3 regions of the Streptomyces sp. NPDC001157 genome follow, and region 2 is predicted to be linked to each of the others. Evidence: riboswitches for the same ligand, from Rfam matches in the RefSeq annotation. Region 2 holds a riboswitch; each other region holds the start of a gene.
What was found. A riboswitch is a leader RNA that binds a small molecule or an ion and turns the genes downstream of it on or off. The one in region 2 is predicted to bind cyclic di-AMP.
Positions count from the first base shown of each region.

Region 1: linked by a shared signal. The riboswitch ahead of ACWDAG_RS45460 (transglycosylase family protein) and the one ahead of ACWDAG_RS38140 (M23 family metallopeptidase) in region 2 are both predicted to bind cyclic di-AMP.
Region 3: linked by a shared signal. The riboswitch ahead of ACWDAG_RS29510 (C40 family peptidase) and the one ahead of ACWDAG_RS38140 (M23 family metallopeptidase) in region 2 are both predicted to bind cyclic di-AMP.

Region 1 is NZ_JBSFJW010000059.1:13,952-21,463, forward strand. It holds gene ACWDAG_RS45440 (Ppx/GppA phosphatase family protein) at 1-365, opposite strand, end outside; partial or broken gene ACWDAG_RS45445 (DUF501 domain-containing protein) at 570-971, opposite strand; gene ACWDAG_RS45450 (FtsB family cell division protein) at 997-1,473, opposite strand; gene eno (phosphopyruvate hydratase) at 1,621-2,907, opposite strand; gene ACWDAG_RS45460 (transglycosylase family protein) at 3,121-3,804, opposite strand; cyclic di-AMP (ydaO/yuaA leader) riboswitch at 3,809-3,979, opposite strand; gene ACWDAG_RS45465 (transglycosylase family protein) at 4,175-5,182, opposite strand; gene ACWDAG_RS45470 (cytochrome P450 family protein) at 5,371-6,639, shown strand; gene ACWDAG_RS45475 (nucleoside triphosphate pyrophosphohydrolase) at 6,604-7,512, opposite strand, start outside.
Region 2 is NZ_JBSFJW010000034.1:17,708-25,219, reverse strand. It holds gene ACWDAG_RS38155 (alginate lyase family protein) at 1-662, shown strand, start outside; tRNA gene ACWDAG_RS38150 (tRNA-Met) at 762-835, shown strand; gene ACWDAG_RS38145 (PP2C family protein-serine/threonine phosphatase) at 943-2,025, shown strand; cyclic di-AMP (ydaO/yuaA leader) riboswitch at 2,279-2,435, shown strand; gene ACWDAG_RS38140 (M23 family metallopeptidase) at 2,448-3,464, shown strand; gene ACWDAG_RS38135 (aldo/keto reductase) at 3,573-4,523, shown strand; gene ACWDAG_RS38130 (PrsW family intramembrane metalloprotease) at 4,557-5,876, opposite strand; gene trmB (tRNA (guanosine(46)-N7)-methyltransferase TrmB) at 5,947-6,786, opposite strand; gene lhgO (L-2-hydroxyglutarate oxidase) at 7,011-7,512, opposite strand, start outside.
Region 3 is NZ_JBSFJW010000020.1:99,447-106,958, reverse strand. It holds gene ACWDAG_RS29530 (8-amino-7-oxononanoate synthase) at 1-271, shown strand, start outside; gene ACWDAG_RS29525 (DUF397 domain-containing protein) at 362-589, opposite strand; gene ACWDAG_RS29520 (helix-turn-helix domain-containing protein) at 599-1,459, opposite strand; gene ACWDAG_RS29515 (ATP-binding protein) at 1,673-2,131, shown strand; gene ACWDAG_RS29510 (C40 family peptidase) at 2,266-2,739, opposite strand; cyclic di-AMP (ydaO/yuaA leader) riboswitch at 2,743-2,876, opposite strand; gene ACWDAG_RS29505 (hypothetical protein) at 3,293-3,601, opposite strand; gene ACWDAG_RS29500 (ATP-dependent Clp protease proteolytic subunit) at 3,609-4,244, opposite strand; partial or broken gene ACWDAG_RS29495 (transposase) at 4,515-5,055, shown strand; gene ACWDAG_RS29490 (hypothetical protein) at 5,688-5,963, opposite strand; gene ACWDAG_RS29485 (hypothetical protein) at 6,003-6,368, opposite strand; gene dacB (D-alanyl-D-alanine carboxypeptidase/D-alanyl-D-alanine endopeptidase) at 6,886-7,512, opposite strand, start outside.

The sequences.
Region 1 (7,512 bases), on a different contig from region 2:
AACTCGGCCTCCTGCTCGCCGGAGATGACCTCGGGCTCGACGCCCAGGATGTCCACGACGCCGCGTACGAAGTCGTCGCGGTTCGAGGCGTCCCGGGAGGCCGACGTGGCCACGAATCGCACCTTGTCGGCGCCCAGTTCGCGGATCACCTCCGCGTAGTCGCGGCACGCCGCGAACGTCCGCTCCAACGCCTCGGGGGCCAGCCGGCCGGTCCGGTCCACGTCCTGACCGAGCCGCACGATCGTCATGCGCCGGTCGAGCTCCAGCAGTTCACCGGTTGCGGGGTTCACGTCCGCGACGAGCAGGCGGATCGAGTTCGTACCGCAGTCGACGGCGGCGACCCGGCTGAAGCCCTCGGGGACCATCGGCCTGGATGCGAAGAAGCCGCTGCGGACCTCGGTGGGGTCGGTGACCTCGCCCTCCTCGCCGGGATGCTCGTCCGCCGGGTCGGGGGCCACCAGCGGCTGCACGCACGGCCCCTTCAGCCACCACTCCGGCAGCATCGCGATCGCCTCGTCGCCCAGCGGGTTGACGCCCGGGCCCGCGGCCAGGGAGTGGCCCACCAGCACGTGCAGGCACTTCACACGGTCGGGCATGCCGCCCGCGCTCGGGAAGCCCTCCAGGACCTCGATGGCGTCGCGGCGCGCGATGTAGTCCTCGTGCGCGGCGCGGTACGCGGCGGCCAGCTCCGGGTCGGTCGCCAGCCGCTCCGTCATCTCCTTCATGACGCCGTTCGCCTCCAGCGTGCCGATCGCCGAGGCGGCACGCGGGCACGTCAGGTAGTACGTCGTCGGGAAGGGCGTGCCGTCCGGCAGACGGGGGGCCGTCTCCACGACGTCCGGCTGGCCGCAGGGGCAGCGGTGCGCGATGGCCCGCAGCCCGCGCGGCGGCCGCCCGAGCTGCTGCTTGAAGGCCTCGACGTCGGCGTCGGTGGGCTCGGTGCGCGGGGTGGGCGGCGGGGGCGTATCCATGCCTGTACGAAATTCCTCTGTCGGTTCACTGGGCGGAGGCGTCGGACTTGTCGACCCCGTCCCAGACGTTCGTGTACCAGGGGCGGTGGCCCGCACCCTGCTCGAAGCGCGACTGCTTGACCGTGCTCGGGTCGATCACGACGTAGCTCGTCTCCCCGGGCAGCACATAGTGCAGCCGCAGCCGGATCTGCTGCTCGGCGTACTCGTCGTCCTGCCAGCGGGCCTTCAGGTCGCGCAGCTGCTCGACCCGCGCCCTGGCCTGCTCCCTCTGCCGCTGGAGATCGGCGATCTGGGAGCGCTGGGAGACGTACTGCCTTATGGGGTACGCGAGGGCCACCACCATCGAGCACAGCACCAGGGCGAGCAGCGCCGCCCGGCCGGTCAGCCTCGACCGGCGGGCCTGCCGCTTGGTCTGGGAGCGGTAGACCCGGGCCGCTGTCTGTTCGCCGAGCAGCCTGATCCTGGTCGCGGTGGAGAACCGGTCCCGGTCCTTCACGGCCATGTCGCCGCCTCCCGTCACACGTGCGTACGTCCCCGCACACGGTACGGGACCGGTACGGGGACGTACGTACGACTGGCTAAGGCTTAGCCCAGGAAGGCTCAGCCCTTGCTGTGCCCGATTGTCCGCGGAGCGGACGTGCGGGAAGGCTCAGCCCTTGAAGCGCGGGAACGCGCTGCGGCCCGCGTACTCCGCGGCGTCGTCGAGGATCTCCTCGATGCGCAGCAGCTGGTTGTACTTGGCGACGCGGTCCGAGCGGGCCGGGGCGCCGGTCTTGATCTGGCCGCAGTTCACCGCGACGGCAAGGTCGGCGATGGTGACGTCCTCGGTCTCACCGGAGCGGTGGGACATCATGCACTTGAAGCCGTTGCGCTGGGCCATCTCGACGGCGTCCAGGGTCTCGGTCAGCGAGCCGATCTGGTTCACCTTGACGAGCAGGGCGTTGGCGGTGCCCTCCTCGATGCCGCGGGCCAGGCGCTCCGGGTTGGTGACGAACAGGTCGTCGCCGACGATCTGGACCTTGTCGCCCAGCTTGTCGGTGATGACCTTCCAGCCGGCCCAGTCGTCCTCGAACAGCGGGTCCTCGATGGAGACGAGCGGGTAGGCCGCCACGAGCTCCTCGTAGTACTCGGTCATCTCGGCGGCCGAGCGGGACTTGCCCTCGAACTCGTACTTGCCGTCCTTGTAGAACTCGGACGCGGCGACGTCGAGCGCGAGCGCGATCTGCTCGCCGGGGACGTAACCGGCCTGCTTGATGGCCTCGATGATGAGGTCGAGCGCGGCGCGGTTGGACTCAAGGTTCGGGGCGAAGCCGCCCTCGTCGCCGAGGCCGGTGGACAGGCCCTTGGTCTTCAGCACCTTCTTGAGGGTGTGGTAGACCTCGGCGCCCCAGCGCAGGGCCTCGGAGAAGGACTCCGCGCCGATCGGGGCGATCATGAACTCCTGGATGTCCACGTTGGAGTCGGCGTGCGAGCCGCCGTTCAGGATGTTCATCATCGGCACCGGCAGCAGGTGCGCGTTCGGGCCGCCCAGGTAGCGGAAGAGCGGGAGGTCGCTGGCCTCGGAGGCGGCGTGGGCGACGGCGAGGGAGACGCCGAGGATGGCGTTGGCGCCCAGGGAGCCCTTGTTGTCGGTGGCGTCCAGGTCGAACATGGCCTGGTCGATCAGGCGCTGCTCGGTGGCGTCGTAGCCGACGAGCTCCGGGCCGATCTGCTCGATGACGGCGAGGACGGCCTTCTCGACACCCTTGCCCTGGTAGCGGTTGGGGTCACCGTCGCGGAGCTCGATGGCCTCGAAGGCGCCCGTGGAGGCGCCGGACGGGACGGCGGCACGACCCGTGCTGCCGTCGTCGAGGCCGACCTCGACCTCGACCGTGGGGTTGCCTCGGGAGTCCAGGATTTCCCGGGCTACGACGACGTCGATGGACGGCACGAGCATCTCCTTCTTGGATGTGACACGGCTACGGCAGTAGCGCGGTGGCTCTGCGAGACGAGCCTAACCGCCTGAGGCCGATCGGCCACGCTGCCGACCACCCCTTGGGCAGAACCGAGAGTAAATTGTTTCCGAACGGAACAAAGAGCGGGAGCAAAAAGAACCCCGCCCCGGTGCGTACGGGGGAACACGCACCGGAGCGGGGAGACCGCGAGGCTGTCACTTGAGGTGCAGCTGCTGGCCCGGGTAGATCAGGTTGGCGTCGGAGACGATGTCCTTGTTCAGCTTGAACAGCTTCTGCCAGCCGCCCTTGACGCCGTGCTTCTCGGCGATCGAGCTGAGGGTGTCGCCCTTGACGACCTTGTACTCGCCGTCGCCCTTCTTGACCTTCTTGCCGGTCGGGGTGGTGACGGTCTTCGTCGACTTCTTGACCGTCGGGCGCTCGGCGGAGCGGGAGGCGCTCTGCCCGGAGGAGTGGCTGCTGGAGGACGAGCTGCTGGAGCTGCCCGACGCGCTGCCGCCGTTGTAGGCGGCACCGGAAAGGCCCGTGCCGCAGACCGGCCAGGCGCCCTTGCCCTGCGCGGCGAGGACCTTCTCGGCGACGGCTATCTGCTGCGACTTGCTGGCCTGGTTGGCCTGCGCGGCGTACTGCGTGCCGCCGTACGCGGCCCAGGTGGAGGCGGAGAACTGCAGGCCGCCGTAGTAGCCGTTCCCGGTGTTGATGGACCAGTTGCCGCCGGACTCGCACTGGGCGACCTTGTCCCACTCGGAGGCGGTGGCGGCGGAGGCGTTGCCGGCCGCCATCAGCGGAGCGGCGATGGCGACGCCGGTGACGCCGGCCAGCGCGGCGGCGCGGGTGGCCTTGGACGGACGGCGGTGCTTGCCCTTGCCGGAAAACAGCATGGTTCGATCCCCTCACCGACGCCTGCGAGGTGAGCTGTCGGGTTCGGGCCGGTTGAGTTGCCCGGCCGTGCTCTCGCTCTCACGAGACACGGCTACACCCCTAGCCGCCGCCGTCAACTGCCCGGTGCGGCACTTACCTTGGGTCCCCCGCTCCTGCCTACGGCGCTTTACGCGACGACTGTTCCCGTACGGCCGCTGGCAGGATTCGGCGTTGCGGCAGCCGGGGCTCGTGTTGACGAGCGGTGACGACGGTAGACACGCGATCCGTCGAATTTCAAAGACGATCAGGGCTTCTGAGACTCATCCCACACTTTCACCAAACCGGACATTCAGTGGCGAAGTGTGACGTGAACTCCCGTTGTTTTTCGCCCTATTCGGCACCGAGTTTCAGGGTCTGACCGGCGAAGATGTGGTTCGGGTCGGCACCGATGGCCTTCTTGTTCTCGGCATAGAGCGCCCGCCACCCGCCGTCCAGGCCAAGGGAGTCGGCGATGGAGGCGAGGGTGTCGCCGGCGTGGACGGTGTACGTGTCGTCCGCACGACTGCCGGCCTTGGTCTTGTCGGCGGCCTTGTCGATGGTCTCGTCGGCAGCCTCGTCCGCGCTGGCGCCACGGTGGCGGCCGGTACCGATCGCGCCGGTGTCGACGAGGCTCCAAGTGGCCGCCGGGGGCTCGGAATTGTCCGAGTCGTCACCCTTCGCCTTGCCTGTGGACGAGCTGCCGCCACCCTCTGAGTTACCCGTGGCCTTCCCGGAAGGAGAGGTGGAGGGTGAGGCGGATGTGCCGGATTCGGTGGAGTTGTCCGTCGCACTCGCGGAGGACGAAGAGGACGAAGGGGAGGCACTGGAGGACGAGCCGGAGGACGAATCCGACGAAGAGGACTCATCGGAAGCGCTGCCCGAGGAGTTGGACAGACCGGTCGAGTCGGAGTCGGACGCCCCGGATGAATCGGACGAACCGGAACCGCCGCCCAGCACACCGGTGTCGATGTGGGCCGAACCCGAGTCCCTGGTCAGCCCGGAGGTCAGTCCGCAGGTGTGGAAGGCGCCGACGCCCTGGTCGTCCAGGAGCTTCTCGGCGACGGCTATCTGCTGGTTGCGGCTGGCGAGGTCGGCACTGGGGGCGTAGTCGAGACCGCCGTACTTCTCCCAGTTCTCCTGGGTCAACTTGAGCCCGCCGTAGAAGCCGTTGCCGCTGTTCTCGCTCCAGGAGCCGCCCGTCTCGCACTGCGCCACCTTGTCCCAGGTGGTGCCGTCCGCGGCGCTCGCGCCGCCGGCGGCGAAGAGCGGGATCGCGATGGCGGAGCCGGTCACCCCGGCCGCGACGAGGAGAGCCGGAGCCTGGCGGGGGCGACGGTGTCGACCGTTCCCGGAGAGCATGCGGAGGCCTTTCACAAGACAGCAGTGACCGCGCGGCGCATGACACCGACAGGCGTTCGACACCACCGCGCTGGTCCGTGAACGTAGCCGCTGCCGATCACTTGTCACAAGTTAATGCCGCGTAGATCACGTGAAGATCACAGACTTGAACGCGTGTCACCTTTGACCGGTTCGCTGCGGCGGCGCATGTGCGGGCGGGCTGCGGATACGGTCGTCCTGTGAACGTCCCGAACACCGCTCCCGAACTCTTCACCTGGGAATTCGCCGGCGACCCGTATCCGGCCTACGCCTGGCTGCGCGAGCACTCCCCCGTCCACTGGACGAAACTCCCCAGCGGCGTCGAGGCATGGCTGGTGACCCGCTACGCCGACGCACGTCAGGCACTCGCGGACGGGCGGCTCTCGAAGAACCCCGAGCATCACGCCGAGGACGCGCAGGGCAAGAGCAGGACCGGCATTCCGGGTGAGCGCAGCGCCAATCTCATGACGCATCTGCTCAATATCGACCCCCCGGACCACACCCGGCTGCGCCGTCTCGTCTCCAAGGCGTTCACCCCGCGCAGGGTGGCCGAATTCGCCCCGCGGGTGCAGGAGTTGACGGACGATCTCATCGACCGGTTCGCGCCGCACGGGCAGGCGGATCTCATCCACGACTTCGCTTTCCCCCTCCCCATCTACGCGATCTGCGATCTGCTCGGCGTACCCCGCGAGGACCAGGACGACTTCCGCGACTGGGCGGGCATGATGATCCGGCACGGCGGCGGACCGCGCGGCGGTGTCGCCCGCTCCGTGAAGAAGATCCGCGGCTATCTCGCCGAACTCATCCACCGCAAGCGGGGCGAGCTCGGGGACGACCTGATCTCGGACCTCATCCGCGCCTCCGACCACGGCGAGCACCTCACGGAGAACGAGGCCGCCGCGATGTGCTTCGTGCTTCTCTTTGCCGGCTTCGAGACCACCATCAACCTGATCGGAAACGGGACATACGCGCTGTTGCGCAATCCCGGGCAGCGGCAGCGGCTCCAGGAGTCGATCGGGCGCGGAGAGAGCGCACTGCTCGACACCGGTATAGAGGAGCTGCTCCGCTACGACGGCCCCGTGGAACTGGCCACCTGGCGCTTCGCCACCGAGCCGCTGACCATCGGCGGGCAGCGCATCGCCACCGGTGACCCCGTCCTGGTCGTCCTGGCCGCGGCGGACCGCGACCCGGCCCGCTTCTCGGAGCCCGACACGCTCGATCTCTCCCGCCGGGACAACCAGCACCTCGGTTACGGCCATGGCATCCACTACTGTCTCGGCGCCCCGCTGGCCCGGCTCGAAGGCCGCACCGCGCTGGAGACCCTGCTGCGCCGCCTGCCCGACCTGGAGCTCGCCGCCGACCCCGCCGAGCTGCGCTGGCGGGGCGGGCTCATCATGCGCGGGCTACGAGACCTGCCCGTGCGGTTCACCGCCGCCTGACCGGCTTCGGCCCTCCGTCTCCTTGATCGCGTCCCGGTAGGCCCGGGCCGCCGCCCGCAGCGCGGCCTCCGGGTCCACGCCCTCCGCCTCGGCGCGCACCGCCAGCGCGAGCAACTCGTAACCCACGCCTTCGAGTCGGGGCAGTGGGACGTTCAGACCCGCCGTCCGTACCCGCGACGCCAGCTTCGCCGAGAGGGCCAGGCCCGGCTGGCCGAGCGGGATGCCCTCCGTCACCGAGGTGCGCTGCTTCTCGATCGCCTTGGTGCGCAGCCAGTGCTCCTTGACCTCCTCGGGCGTGGCGGCGGTCTCGTCGCCGAAGACGTGCGGGTGGCGGTGGATGAGCTTGGTGACGATGCCGGCGGCCACGTCGTCGACGGAGAAGGGGGCGTCCGGGTCCTCCTCGGCTATCCGGGCGTGGAAGACCACCTGGAGCAGGACGTCGCCCAGTTCCTCGCGCAGTTCGTCGCGGTCGCCCTCCTCGATCGCCTCGACGAGTTCGTACGCCTCCTCGATGCCGTACTTCGCCAGGCCCTTGTGGGTCTGCTGGGACGACCACGGGCACTCGGCGCGGATGCGGTCCATGACCTGGACGAGGTCCAGGAGGCGGGCGCCCGGGAGGTCGTAGGAGGCGGGCAACAGCTCCAGCTCCGGCATCTGCACGCGCCCGGAGCCCGCCAGCCGGGCCAGCCCGTCGGTGAGGGCGGGCTCGCCCTCACCGGTCGCGACCACGACGACCGTACGGCCGCCCGCGCACGCGTCGACCAGCTCCTCGGCTGTGGGGGCGGCCTCCTCGACCCGTATGCCCGCCTCCCGCAGATACGGCAGCTGCGGGTGGGCGCCGTCCGAGCACAGCACGCGGTCGGCGGCGTGCAG
Region 2 (7,512 bases):
GGCGGTTCGCGGCCATGCTGCGCACCGCCTACCTCCCCGAGGTCACCAGGGACCTCCCCGACTACAACGGCAACTGGGACCTGGCGATGACCGACGCCGCCATCGGGATCGCCGTCTTCACCGACGACCACAAGACCTTCGACGCCGCCGTCAAACGCTTCCGCGGCCTGGTGCCCGACTACTTCTACCTGCGCAAGGACGGCAAGATCCCGCTCACCCCGGCCGGCTCCGACGCCAACACCGTGCAGAAGCTGGAGACGTACTGGTTCAAGGAGACGAAGTTCGAGGACGGGATCGCGCAGGAGACCTGCCGCAACTTCAAGCACGTCGGCTACTCCCTCGCCGCCACCGCGCACATCGCCGAGACCGCCTGGCACCAGGGCGTCGACCTGTACGCCGACGTCAAGGACCGCCTGAAGGCCGCCCTCGACTTCCACGCCCGCTACGAGATGGGGGAGAAGCCCCCGCGGTGGCTGTGCGGCGGCAGGGTCGTCGGGAACATGGGCCCCGACCTGGAGGTCGTCCTCAACCACCTGGAGAACCGGCTCGGCACCCCCGTCCCGGCCGCCCACAAGCTGGTCGAGCAGACCCGCCCGGCAGGCACCGACGACCTCTTCGTCTCCTGGGAGACCCTCACCCACGCGGACAACCCGGCTGCCTGACGCAGGCCCCGCGCGCCCCAAAAAACACAGGTGAACGAGGCCGGACGTAAACCCTGGCGCAGACAGCCCCGCGGATGGCGTATGCTGGTTACACAACGACGCGGGGTGGAGCAGCTCGGTAGCTCGCTGGGCTCATAACCCAGAGGTCGCAGGTTCAAATCCTGTCCCCGCTACTCAAGGCTCAGGGCCGGAGTCCAGTCACTGGACTCCGGCCCTGAGTGTTTCCCCCGGTCGGGCCACCCGGCTCGCCCCCCGCCGCCCTCCCGGGAAACCTGGAGGGGTGGAGCAGGAGGGGCCGATCTCATACGCGCGCACCTTCGTACGGCTGCTCCCGGCGCTGCTGCTCGTCGGCGGGACCTGCTACGACTACCTCACCCCGTCGCGGTTCACGGCGGGCCCCCTCTTCACCGCCGCACCCCTGGTCGCCGCCCCGCTCTACTCGCGCCGGGGCACGGTCCTCACCGGCGTCGCGACCGTCCTGGTCGTCAGCGCGATCCACGCCGACGTGGGCATCCTCTTCCAGGTCGAGGCGGTCACCGAGCTGGCCACCGCGGCGACGGTCTCGGTGCTGGCCGTCCTCATCAACCTCCTCGTCCGCCGCAGCCGCGAGGAGCTCGCCTCGCAGCGCGAGATCGCCGAGGCCGCCCAGCGTGCCGTGCTGCCCGAGCCCGCCGAGCGGATCGGCGGATTCGCGATCGCGGCACGCTACGAGGCGGCGCAGGCGGACGCGTCCATCGGCGGCGACCTGTACGCGGTGCAGGACAGCCCGCACGGCGTACGGCTGGTCGTGGGCGACGTACGCGGAAAGGGGATGGGGGCGGTGGCGGCCGTGGCCGTCGTCATCGGGGCCTTCCGGGAGGCCGCCGAGCAGGAGGCCACGCTGGAGGCGGTCGCGCAGCGGCTGGACCGGGCGCTGGAGCGCGAGGCGGCGCGGCGGGCGGGGATCGAGCTGTTCGAGGGGTTCACGACCGCCGTGCTCGCCGAACTCCCCCACGGCGAGGGCGTCGTACGCATCGTCACCCGCGGCCACCCGCCCCCGCTGCTGCTGTGCCCGGACGGCGCCGTGCACATCCTGCACGCCCGCGAGCCCGCCCTGCCGCTCGGCATGAGCGAGTTCGGGAGCCGGCCCGACCGCGCGGAGGAGACCCCGTTCGGCAGCGGGGCCACGTTGCTGCTGTACACCGACGGGCTGTCCGAGGCGCGGGACGAGCACGGGCGGTTCTTCGAACCCGCGGACCGGCTCGCCGGCCGGGTCTTCCACGACCCCGCCGCGCTGCTCGGCACCCTCGCGCGGGAGGTGCGCAGATACGCCGGTGAGGCCATGGCGGACGACATGGCGCTGCTCGCCGTACGACGGCCCTGACCGTCTTCACACCTCCTGCCCGTATGTGACCAGGTGTGATCAGGTGAACCCACTCCGCATAACAACTGACATACGGTCAATACCTGTGGGGTTCCTGAGGCGCGGTCAACTCGCCCGTTTTTCGCCATTCATGCGCCGTACGTCCAGGTCAGAAAGGTTAATGATCAAGCGGAACACCTTGGAATCGGCACCCCGGGTCTATTAACGTTCGATAACGCAGCGCGGTCGTCCCAGCCGTCACAAGAGGCGGCTCCGTGCGCACGCGCCGAATCCCGCAAGGGAACCGGGGAACCACCACCCTGGGGTGAATCGCACGGATACCGCCGTGGCAGCACGGCAGGTATACGCGCGTAGGAGACCTTCCTGCTCCGAACCCGTCAGCTAACCCGGTAGGCGAGAAGGAAGGAAAGGAGCACGCCCACGTGGCGTCCAACCCGCCTGCCCCGGCAGCCCCGTTCGTGCCGAGCACCGAGCCCTTCGGCTTCGCCGTCCGACGCACCGACGAGGGCCCCTGGGAGGAGTGGAATCCCACCGAGGAGTCCATCGCCCCGGTGCGCGGCCGCCACCGCGTCGCCAAGCAGCGCGGCGGGGGACTCGCCCGCAGCTCCACGGTCCTGGGCGTCGGCGTCATAGCCGCGGTCGGCGCGGGCGGCATGGCCAGCGCCAACACCGGCAAGCCGCCGGTGTCGATCTCCATGCCCGATCTCGCCTCCGTGGGCCATGTCTTCGACGGCGGCTCCGACGCCCCCAAGGGCTCCGCGACCGCGCTCAGCGACGTCGCCACCACGTCCGCGGGCACCGCGCGGGGCGCCGGTGAGGCGCTGCGCGACCGGATCATGGCGCAGGCCGAGTCGCAGCAGGTCCAGATCGACAGCAAGAGCCAGGCGGCCACCGAGGCGGCCCTCGCCAAGCAGATCGACGACGCGGCCGCCAAGGCGGAGAAGGACGCGGCCGCCAAGGCCCAGGCCGCCAAGGACAAGGCGGAGGCGGCGGCCAAGAAGGCGGCCGAGGCCGCGAAGCTCGCGGAGCTGGCCAAGCAGTACACGCTGCCGGTCGTGTCGTACACGATCACCGGCACCTTCGGTCAGGCCGGCTCCATGTGGTCCTCCGGCTACCACACGGGCCTCGACTTCGCCGCCCCCACGGGCACGCTCATCAAGGCCATCCACTCCGGCACCATCACGCAGGCCGGCTGGGCGGGCGCGTACGGCTACCGCACGATCCTCACCCTCGACGACGGTACGGAGCTCTGGTTCTGCCACCAGTCGTCGATCAGCGTCAGCGTCGGCCAGAAGGTCAGCACGGGTGACGTCATCGGCCGCGTCGGCGCCACCGGCAACGTGACCGGCCCGCACTGCCACCTCGAGGTCCACCCCGACGGCCAGGCCAGCGGCATCGACCCGATGCCGTGGCTGCGCAGCAAGGGCCTCAACCCCTGACACCCGTACGTTCCTCGTCCGCTCCCGGAGTGCCGTAGTCCGCTTGTTTACGGGATCTTTGCGCCCGTCGTGGAAGACCGGTCTCGGGGGCGGGCGTTGACGTGCAGCATGACTTCTCCTTCTCTGCGCAAGCTCGGCTCCTCCGGTCTTGAGGTCTTCCCGCTCTCCCTGGGCGGCAACGTCTTCGGCTGGACCGCCGACGAGGCCACGTCCTTCGCCGTGCTCGACGCCTATGCGGCCGCCGGCGGCAACTTCGTCGACACCGCCGACTCCTATTCGTCGTGGGTCGACGGCAACCAGGGCGGCGAGTCCGAGACGATCATCGGCAAGTGGGTCAGGGCGCGCGGCAACCGCGACGACGTGGTCATCGCGACCAAGGTCAGCCAGCACCCCGAGTTCCAGGGCCTGTCGGCCGCCAACATCAAGGCCGCGGCCGAGGCGTCCCTGCGCCGCCTCGACACCGACCACATCGACCTCTACTACACCCACTTCGACAAGCCCGAGGTGCCGGTCGAGGAGATCATCGGCGCGCTCGACGAACTGGTGAAGGCGGGCAAGGTCCGGCACATCGCCGCGTCCAACATCTCGCCCGACCGGCTCCGCGCCTCCCTGGAGTTCTCCGACCGCGAGGGCCTGGCCAAGTACGTGGCCCTGCAGCCGCACTACAACCTGGTCTCGCGCGACACGTACGAGGGCGAGCTGCAGGACCTGGCCGCGCGCTACGGTCTGGCCGCCGTCCCGTACTTCTCCCTCGCCTCCGGCTTCCTCACCGGCAAGTACCGGCCCGGCACGACGGTCGACAGCCCGCGGGCGGGCGGCGCGGCCAAGCACCTGGAGTCCGAGCGGGGGCAGCGGGTCCTGACCGCCCTCGACGAGATCGCCGAGGCCCACGACGCCCCGGTCGCCACGGTGGCCCTGGCCTGGCTCGCGGCCCAGCCGACGGTCGCCGCCCCGATCGCGTCCGCGCGGACGGTGGAGCAGCTCCCGGCGCTGCTCGCAGTGGGCGAGCTGACGCTCACCGAGGCCGAGGTCGCGCGTCTGACGGAAGCGTCGGCCTGAGAGCCAGTGAACGAGCTCTGACCCCCTCGGGGCCTACGACCGGTACGGGTTGTACGCGGGATTCGGCACCGCCGGGTACCCGTACGCCCCGTACACCGGCCAGGGCGGCGGCGCCACCGGCACCGGGGGCGCCGTCATCCGCGCCGCGTGGTCCAGCGCCGGGCGCGCCACCTCGCGGCGCCGCCACAGCTCGTGCAGCAACTCCCGTTCCCTGACGACGAAGTCGGCGCTGGCGCGGCCACGGCGCCCCCGGTGCCGCAGGAAGGCCAGCGAGGTCGCGTACGCCTCGTACTGTGCGACCTCGCGTGCGGCGGGCTTGCCGAGGTGGTGGGCGGCGTGTTCGCGGGCCAGGCGGCGGGCCCGCATCGAGCCGAGGGCGTAGGGCTCGGCGGGGGTGAGCCAGCCCGCGACGGCGTAGGCGGGCAGTTCCTCTCGCACCGTGCGCAGTTCGCGCTGGCGGGTCCAGATGACCAGCCAGGTCAGCAGGCCGAACGCGGGGACCATGAAGGCCGCGTACACCGCGAAGAATCCGTACTCGCCGAAGTTCGAGGAGCCGTTCCAGATCGCGTGCATGCTCATCGCGAGCAGCAGGCCGAAGAGCGGTACGAGCACGCGCCGCAGGTGCTGGCGCTCCGCGGAGAGCGCGGCGATGCCGAAGCCGATGCCGGTGAGGACGGTGAACAGCGGGTGCGCGAAGGGGGACATGATGATGCGCACGAAGAAGGTCGCCGCGGTGACGGAGGCGATGCCGCGGTCGCCGTTGAGCTGGTCGGTGCCGAAGGCGGTGCCCAGGTAGAGGATGTTCTCGGTGAACGCGAAGCCGGTGGCGGTGACCCCGGCTATCACCACCCCGTCGACGATCCCGGTGAAGTCGCGTCTGCGGAACAGGAAGACGAGCAACACGGCCGCCGCCTTCGAGGACTCCTCGACTATGGGCGCTATGACGGTCGCTCCGAGGGTGTCCGCGCTGGACGGGTCGGCGGTCGCCGTCGCTATCCACTTCGTGGCGAAGCTGTTGGCGACGATCGCTATCAGTGCCGCCGCACAGGCCCCCCAGGCGAAGGCGAACAGCAGGTTGCGCCAGGGGCCGGGGGCGACCCGGTCCAGCCAGCGGAAGGCGGCTATGAGAAGCGGCACGGGCAGCACGGCCAGCCCGAGCCCCACCAGGAACCCTTCGGTGCCGGTCTGTTCGCGCACCAGGGCCAGGATGACGAGCCCGGAGAGCGCGAGCAGCGTGCACAGCGCGCCGTACCGCACCGCTCTGCGCTGCCACCAGTGAGCATGCCCGAGCGCACCGCCGGCCGGGCCGCCGGGGTGTGGCGGATGCGTCGGGTACGGGGGAAAGGTGGCCACGGCATTGACCCTAACGAGGGAGGGCGCCGCCCGCGACGGTACTTCGGATTGCCCGCAGGGCCGTGGGGCTTCAGGCGCCAGTGGGGGGCTGGTTGTGGTGCTGTACGCGACGGAAGAGCAGGTCGTTCACGACATGTCCCTTGTCCAGTCCCTGGCCCTCGAAACGGGTCAGCGGCCGGAAGTCGGGACGGGGCGCAAAACCGCCCTCCGGCCGCGTGTTCTCGAACTCCGGATGCGCCGTCAGCACTTCGAGCATCTGTTCGGCGTACGGCTCCCAGTCGGTCGCGCAGTGCACGATGCCGCCGGGCCTGATCCGGGCCGCGGCGAGGTCGAGGAACTCCGGCTGGATCAGCCGCCGCTTGTGATGCCGCTTCTTCGGCCACGGGTCGGGGAAGAAGACGCGCAGCCCGTCCAGCGAATCCGGGGTGAGCATCTCGCGCAGCAGGATGATCGCGTCCCCGTTGGCCACGCGGATGTTGGACAGCCCGTCGTGGTCGGCGAGGTTGAGCAGATTCCCCTGCCCCGGGGTGTGCACGTCCACGGCGAGGATGTTCGTCTCCGGGTCCGCGGCGGCCATCTGCGCGGTGGCCTCACCCATCCCGAACCCGATCTCCAGCACGACGGGACTGTCGTTCCCGAACAGCTCGCCGAGATCGAGGGTCCGCTGCCCGTCGATGTCCAGCCCCCACTTGGGCCACAGCCGCTGCAGCGCGTCCGCCTGCCCGGCGGTCACCCGGCTCCGCCGCGGCTGGAAACTCCGGATCCGCCGCTCGAAGTGCGACCCGGCAGGATCGGCCTTCGGCCCGTCCGGGAACCGGGGCTCTCCCTTGGCACGGGTATGCCGGATGGACACTCCGGGGGTCGGGTGGGCGGAGCGGGGTGCTTCGGGGTTGTTGAGGGAGTCAGACACAGTGGGTCGATTTTAAGGGGTGCGGACACTCCTCAGTCCCGGGCGCAACCCTCAGCCCCGGGCGGCATCTCTCAGCCCGTCCCGCGTTTGAGGGCGAGGCCCTTCAAGGGCCGAAGCGGGGGTCTGGGGGCGGCAGCCCCCAGGTACGGGACGGGTAGGGGCGGCGGGGGCGAGCTGCATCCATCAGCGGCTCCGCCGCGGGCCCGAGCCGCCGCCGGGCAAGCTCATACCGAGCCCAGCATGGCCAGCGCCCGCCCAGCCACCTCCCGCCCGATCGGCAGCGAAGCCGTCGCCGCAGGAGAGGGCGCATTCAGCACATGCACGGCCCGAGCCCCCTCCTTGATCAGAAAGTCGTCCACCAGCCCCCCGTCCCGCAGCACCGCCTGCGCCCGCACCCCCGCCGCCGTCGGCACCAGATCGTCCGCCGTCACCGCCGGCAGCAGCCGACGCACGGCCGTGGTGAACGCCGCCTTGGACACCGACCGCGCAAGCTCCCCGGCCCCGTACCGCCAGTGCCGCCCGGCCATACGCCAAGCCCCCGGCCAGGCCAGCGTCCGCGCCACCTCCCGCGGCCGTACGACCCCCCAGTCGTAGCCCTCGCGCGCCAGCGCCGGCACCGCGTTCGGTCCGATGTGCACGCCTCCGTCGATCCCGCGCGTGAGGTGCACGCCGAGGAACGGGAACGCCGGATCCGGCACCGGATACACCAGCCCGCGCACCAGGTCG
Region 3 (7,512 bases), on a different contig from region 2:
TGCGGTCGCCGCCGAACTGCACGCACGGCTGACCGCCGCGGGTCACGAGGCGGTACGCCCGGACGCCGCGGTCGTCTCCGTGCGCGCGCCGTCCCCGGAGGGGGCCGTGCAGTGGGCGGCCGACTGCCGTACGGCAGGCCTCGCCGTGGGCTGCTTCCGTCCTCCTTCCGTGCCCGACGGCATCTCACGGCTGAGGCTGACCGCCCGCGCGGACCTCTCCGAGGCGCAGATCGAACGCGCTGTACGTGTGATCGGCGAGACGCGACCATGAGTCGGCGTGACACGGCCGTGTGCCGCACGATGCGGAACCGATCGAGACTGATCGGGGCTAGTCAGTACTGATCAGGGTCGATCGCACTGATCAGTACTTGAACGCGGCCGTGAAGTCCGTCCAGCTCTCGGGGGAGAGGAGCAGGGCGGGCCCGGCCGGGTCCTTGGAGTCGCGCACGGCGAGCAGCCCGGCCCAGGGGCCGGAGCGCGGCCGCGCCGTCTCGACGCAGTTGTTCGCACCCGTGCTGTAGCTGCTGCGCTGCCACCGCACGCCGTGCAGATCGGTACTGGAAGGTACGTTCCGAGGCAGTGCTGACATGGTGCCTCCTTACGCGCCGTCACCTATCCCGGCGATGTAATCCAACGAGTCCTCGGGCGAAAGGGCGTGGATCTGAAGGGCGTTGAAGGCCTCGGTATAGGCCCGGAGGTCTTCTTTCCGTTCGAGGTAGAGGCTACTCGTCAAGTGGTCGAGAACAACCACATCCAGATCGGAAGTGCTCGAAAATGAGAAGATTACGAAAGGGCCGGTGACACCGACATGTGCCCCGGCAGCGAACGGCAGTACCTGAAGCCGTACTTGAGGCAGACGCGCCGCCTCCAGGAGTCGTTCGAGCTGCTGCTCCATGACGCCGGGGCCGCCGATCTCCCGGCGCAGCACCGCCTCGTCCAGTACCGCGCTCAGCTCCAGCGGCGGATCCGAACGCAGCACGTCCTGCCTGGCCAGCCGTACCTCGACCAGGGCGTCGAGCCGTTCGTCGTCCAGTCCGCCGACCGCTGCCCGGGTCACCGCGCGTGCGTATGCGGGCGTCTGCAGAAGGCCGGGCACGACAGACGTCTCCAGCGTGCTCATCGCGCTCGCCTGGGATTCCAGACTGATGAAATCGCGGTAGGTCGGCGGTAGTACCCCGCGATAGGCGTGCCACCAGTGATGTCGGCCGCCTCCCTCGTCGGAGCCCGCCAACACCAGCAGCAACTCACGGAGTTGGGCGTCCGCCACGGCGTAGGCGTCCAGGAGTAACCGCACATCGGCCGGTTTCACCCCGCTGGCGCCGGTCTCGATCCGGCTCACCTTCGACTGGTGCCAGCCCACGAGCCGGGCGGCCTCACCACTGGTGAGCCCCGCGCTCGTGCGTAACGCACGCAGTTCGGCGCCCAGTTTCCGGCGGCGCACCGCGGGACCGTGTTGCATGCGCTTCTCCTTACTCCTTCCGTGCCACCCAAATACGGTCTCTCGTCGCAGAGTTCACCGCTTTGAGCGACAGATATATGCATATCTTGGTGGATCGCCACCCGTGACGGGCGCGGTAATGGCAGTCTGGCGACGAAGCACCAGTCCGGGACCGTACTCGAACCATCCGCTCCGTGTCGGACTCCGGTCCCGTGGGAAAGGGACGACCGCGCCATGGCAGACCATTTGGAAGCATCCGTCACTCTGCCGAGCGATCCCGCCTCGGTCTCCGCGGCCCGCGGCTTCGTGGTCGGCACGCTGGCCGAGTGGGGGCTGCCGGCGGACACGGAAGCCGCCGAGACCATCCGCCTCATCGTCTCCGAACTCGCCACCAACGCCGTACAGCACACCTTCGGTCAGTCGCCCACCTTCACGGTGGACATCGACCTCCACCGTGACGAGCAGCTCCGCATCGGTGTCACCGACAGCCACCCGCGGTTCCCGAAGCGCCTGCCCGCCGCCGTGCAGCAGGACAACGGCCGGGGCATGGTGATCATTCGCTGGCTGGCCGCCGAATGCGGTGGCCGACTGCATGTCCGCCCCACCCGCGAGGGCGGCAAGACGGTCACCATCGAACTCCCGTGGACGGTACCGGCCCAGCCCATGACGGCGGCGGGGCAGCAGGAGCCGTAGTCGCTCAACCGTGCCGCGCGACAGCGCCCGGGGCGCGTTTGCCGTCGATACCCAGCGGTGCCGGGGCTGTGATGCCGTGTCAGGCCCCGCGGGGGCGACGGCATGGCAAGGTCGCCGTCGCCCCCGCGGGAGAGTCAGCTGACCCGGCCGTACCAGACGCTGGAGGTCCAGATCTTCTGCAGCTTTACGACGTCCCCGGTCTTCGGGGCGTGCCAGATCTTCCCCTTCCCGGCGTAGATGCCGACGTGGTAGACGTTGGAGCCCGAGTGGAAGAACACAAGGTCTCCGGCCTTCCGGCTCTTCGCGGAGATGTGCCGGGTCTTGTTGTACTGCTGGGCCGCCGTACGGGGCAGACTTTTGCCCGCCTTCTTGAACGAGTACAGCGTGAGCCCTGAGCAGTCGAACCGGCGCGGTCCCGTGGCGCCCCACTTGTACGGGGAACCCTTTTTGGAAGCCGCGATCTCGAGTGCCTTCGTCGCCAAGGGGGCCGCCGAGGCGTCGGAGGCGACACCCGGGACCACGATGGAGCCGCCCACGGCGGCGAGGGTGAGAGCCGAGGCCGTACCGGCCCGGACCATCAGCGACGGGACACGATTGAGCGCAGTCATGCGCAACCCTTCGTCAGCCGCCTGTGAAGGATGACCTGTCGGATTCGGGCTGGCGAAGTTGCCCGGCCGCTGCTGCGGCTTCACCCCAAGGGCTGCTCGACCCGGTCATGGCGTGACCGTTCCGGCGACCCGTCTAGCTTGGGTCCTCCACTCCTGCCGATCCACTCCTGTCGACCGGTCATCCGGGCGGCGGCAGGACTCGGCGTCCGCACGGATCGCCCCGCCGCTGCGGCGGGGGCTTGTCGTCAGACAGGGATCTTCACCCATACAAGTCCGAAAATCCCAATGGAACCGGGGGTTTGTGTCGTTACTCACCACTCACCCGTTCGGGTGGACACCCCTGTGTTCGAGGGAGTGTTGGGGGGTCCGAGGAGGCTCGGACCAGCACCGGAGCACGATATTCCGCTCTTCGGGCAGGCGCGTTGCGCAACCCTGACGGTCGCGAAAAAGGAGCCGCGACTACGCCGAATGGGGGTACCTCATCTGGTCCGTTTCAACTCCGGTCCGGACGCTCCGCCGACAGGGCGGAGGGCCCGGACCGGTCGTACGTGCGTCAACTGTCGGACTGCGGGGGCACCGTGACCCGGGCGGTGCGCCGCTCCCCGTCGAGCACCCGCAGAGCGCGCCCCAGCGTCGGAGCGTGCAGTTCGGTCTCGCCCCGCTGGTGCATCAGCGCCAGGGCGTCGCGCAGCTGGGCCGCCTTGCTCACCAGCGCCTGCGCGGCCCGCAGTCCGCGATAGGTGTCGCCGTGCTGCGCCGGGTTGATGCGGCCGAGCAGGTCGACCACGTCGAGGTAACGGTCGATCAACTCGCCCTCGGCGCGAGTGAGGGCGGGCAGCGGCGGAAGTTCGGGTGGGAGCACCGGCCGCTCACCGCCCGGTGGGCGGGGCGAGGGTGGACTTGCGGCTCGGGACGATCCGGTCCACCAGGCCGTAATCCACGGCTTCCTGGGCATTGAGGATCTTGTCCCGTTCGATGTCCGCGCTGACTTGCTCCGGGCTGCGTCCCGTGTGCCGCACGAGCATCTCCTCCAGCCGGGCCCGCATCCGGCCCAACTCCTCGGCCTGGATGGCCAGATCGCTGGTCTGTCCCTCGATGGGCTCGGCCAGGAGCGGCTGATGGATCACCACGCGGGCACCCGGCAGCGCGAACCGCTTGCCCGGCGTGCCCGCCCCCAGCAGCACCGCGGCGGACGAGCCGGCCTGCCCCAGGCAGATCGTCTCCACGTCGCAGCCGACGTATTGCATCGTGTCGTAGATCGCCGACATCGCGGTGAACGAGCCGCCGGGGGAGTTGATGTAGAGCGAGATGTCCTGGTCCGGAGCCTGGTACTCGAGGTGCATGAACTGGGCCATCACATCGTTCGCCGAGGTGTCGTCGATCGGCGTCCCGAGAAAGACGATCCGCTCCTCCAGCAGCTTGGAGTACGGATCCATCGTCTTGGTGCCGGAGCTCGTGCGCTCGGTGAACTCGGGCAGGACGTAACGGGCGGACGGTCGGGTCATCGGTACCCCTCCTTCTGCGTCTGTAAAAAATGTACAGGACGTACATGACGTTGCGATGGGGGCGGATTCTGGTGATCAAGCCAAATGCCCAGGTCGGAGGCGGTTTTCGCTGTTCGCCGAGGGCGGATCTCTCACAACTTTCTCTACGAACTTTCGTTTGGCTGGCCGGGCGGACCAGGGGAAAATGCCTGTGATGTGAAGTCCGGTCGGGTGGATGGTTGCGGTCGTCTCGTAGCGGGTGGCGCTCATTCGCTCGTGGCCATGGGCAGTGTCGCCATCCCCAAGCTCAGGTCGGGGAGTTACTTCCCGCACTGGCTGCTGGAGCGGCGCCGGCGGGCCGAACAGGCCCTCATCTCGGTGGTCGCCACCGCCTGCCTGCTGGGCGTCTTCACCCGCCGAGTCGAGAAGCTCGCCGAGTCCCTGGGCGTCACCCAGCTGTCGAAAACCGCCCTCTGGATGCCGGCCCCTACGCGTTCGCCCCGGTCGATGCCCTGCCCCAGAAGGTCCGTGAGGGCGGCCGCATCATCAACGTCCACGCGCTCATCGCGGTGGGCGTCAACACGGACGGACACCGCGAGATCCTCGGCCTGGACGTGGCCACCGCCGATGACGGCGCAGGCTGGCCGGCCTTCCTACGCTCCCTGATCGCCCGCGGCCTGTCCGGCGTCCAACTGGTCATCTCTGACGCGCACATGGGCCTGGTCGACGCGATCGGCGCCACCCTGCCCGGCGCGAGCCGGCAGCGATGTCGTACTCACTGCGCCCGCGTGCTGCTGAGCCAGTGCCCAAGTCGGCCCAGCCCTGGGTGCGGGGGAACGAGTCATGCCGAGCGCGCAGGCCAGCGGTCCTCTTGCAGGACCGCGGAAAACATAACGGGGGGCCGGCGTGATCCGGTCCATCGATCCTGCGCCAGTGACCCCCATGATCGTGAGGGCAGCGCCCGTATTCCATCCTGCACGCGCCGCGCCAACTCGCCGATCAATACGGCCTCGCTCTTGAGGAGTTGTGCCCGTCCGGGCGACTGCCGTCGCTGCCGGAAGTGGTCCGGGCCGTGCCGGACCTCGAACATCGCACCTGGTCACGTATGCCTGGCGGGATGTTGCTCGGCGTGGTCGCCTGCGCCATGCGGGATCACGCAGTGTCTCCTCTTGCAAAGCCCGGCGCCGGTCGCGGACGGCCGTTCTCGGCCACGCACTTGGACGGGTCGCCATGCAGTCGTGACGTCCAACGACAGGTGGCCACGGACAGCAACAAGACCGCCGGTGAGCAGGGTGTGTTCAATGACGGTCGGCCAGTTCGCTCAGAGACGGTCGGCCACTGCAGCCCCGACTTCGTCGCGAGCGTGGAGCCGCCGCCTGGCACGGGTCGAATGTTGCCGACTGCGGCTCTCGGCAGCGGCTCGGGCAGGAGCTGAGGAACCTTGGGGCCGTTGCCGCAGGTACGTCATGTCCGAACGTCGTCGGGCCTCTGCGTGGGCTTGTCGGTCGTCTTCGTGGCCAGCCGGTCTGCGGCACCCAGGTAGGCCGCCCATGCAAGGAACAGGATCTCGACGCCCGCGGCGATGCCCGCGGTCCGGAAGTTCCCTGAACCTGTCGAAGGAGTGCCCAGCAGCACCGGGATCTCCCCCCGGGGATCGACAGTGACGGTGACGGTCTGGCCGGTCTTCAGGCCGTCCCCGGACACCTTGCCCGGCAACGGCTGTCCCGACGGATCGGCCAACTGCGCGACGTGAGATGGCGGATCGGCACCCTGGTCGACTCAGTACACGTCGGTCACCGTCGCCCGCTCCTGCCGGCCTCGGGCGTGCAGCGCCCTCTCGTCCAGGCCCGAGCAGGTCTGGTACGTCACGACCACCGCAGCGATGGGCACCACGATCATCGCCAGGACGCCCCAGCCCTTGGACCAGCCCTCAAGCTCCTCCATGTCCGGCACCATCAGCGCGAGGAGAAGGAACGCCAGGAGATAGAGCACGGGATACACGAGCAGCGCCAGCCAGATGCTCTGCGTGACGTGCAGCAGGATGCCACCGCCACCCTCAAGGCCCAGGAACACGACCGTGGAGCCCACCAGGAACAACGTGGCCAGGCCCAGCAGGCGCGCCCGCCTCGGTATTCGCCCGGCCACAACACCCCCACCACCGAAATGTTCCGCGTCACCGCGCCACCCAGAGGCGCGATCGACTCCCTTTCGCGTCCCTCGTTCAACGTCACTCGAACAGTGCGCCATCGACCCCGGTGGCATCAAGTGGATTCGACTCAGGGGCCCATGGCGAAGGCGCCCCGCACTGGCCAACCATCATCGCGAGTGGCAACTATCACTGCGAGTCACGGCAGTCACAGACACGCTAGATGCGGACGCATCACCGAGTTGCGTGATGCTGAAGAGGCTCCGGTGCAGTTGCCGTGCGATTTGCCGGATTGGCGCGAGACAGTGAGTACTCGCACCGGGCTTCGGATCGCGCTGCCCGCCGGGCTCGCCGCGCGACCTTTACGGCTCTGTACACCGGGCTGCAGAGAGAATGCGCAGAATGCGGGAACGGCACAGTGCCCGTTGTACAGCTCTGTCGGCCGAGGGGCACGAGAGGCCGACGGGATACGGAGAACGGGCGGGCCTTTCGGGCCCGCCCGTCGGATGTCCTTGGTCAGGCCCAGCAGCCGTTGACGGTCGCGGCGAGGCCGTCTTCTGCGTGGCGGATGTCGGTCGTCTTGGCGGTGGAGCCGTTCTCGATGAAGGAGAAGATCTTCCACTGGCCGTCGGAGCCCCGGGTGAGCCCGCTCAGCGCTATCGCGCCGGTCAGGGTGCCGGTTTTGGCCATCACCTTGCCGACGGCGCACTTGGAGTCCGGTGTGTCGAAGCGGTCCAGCGCGGTGTCGAGCGTGGAGCCCGCCTCGCCCGCGACCGGCAGGCCGTCGATGACGGGCTGCAGGATCATGCTGTTTCGGGGGTCGGCGTCGGTCTCCAGGATCTGGGCGACGGTCTCGGCGGAGATCCGGTCCTCGCGGGAGAGCCCGCTGCCGTCGTAGAGCTTGAAATTCTCCAACGAGATGCCGTAGTTCCGCAGCACCTCGGTGACCACCTCGGAGCCGGCCTCGAAGGTGGCGGGGCGGCCCGTGTGCAGGGCGGTCATCCGCAGCAGGGACTCGGCGATCTGGGCGTCGCTCTTCTTGAGCATCCGGTGGACGGTGTCAGCGACCGTCGGGGACTGGTGGACGGCCAACGGGAGGGCCTGGCCGGGGTGGACCGTACCGCGAGTGATGCTGCCGGTGAC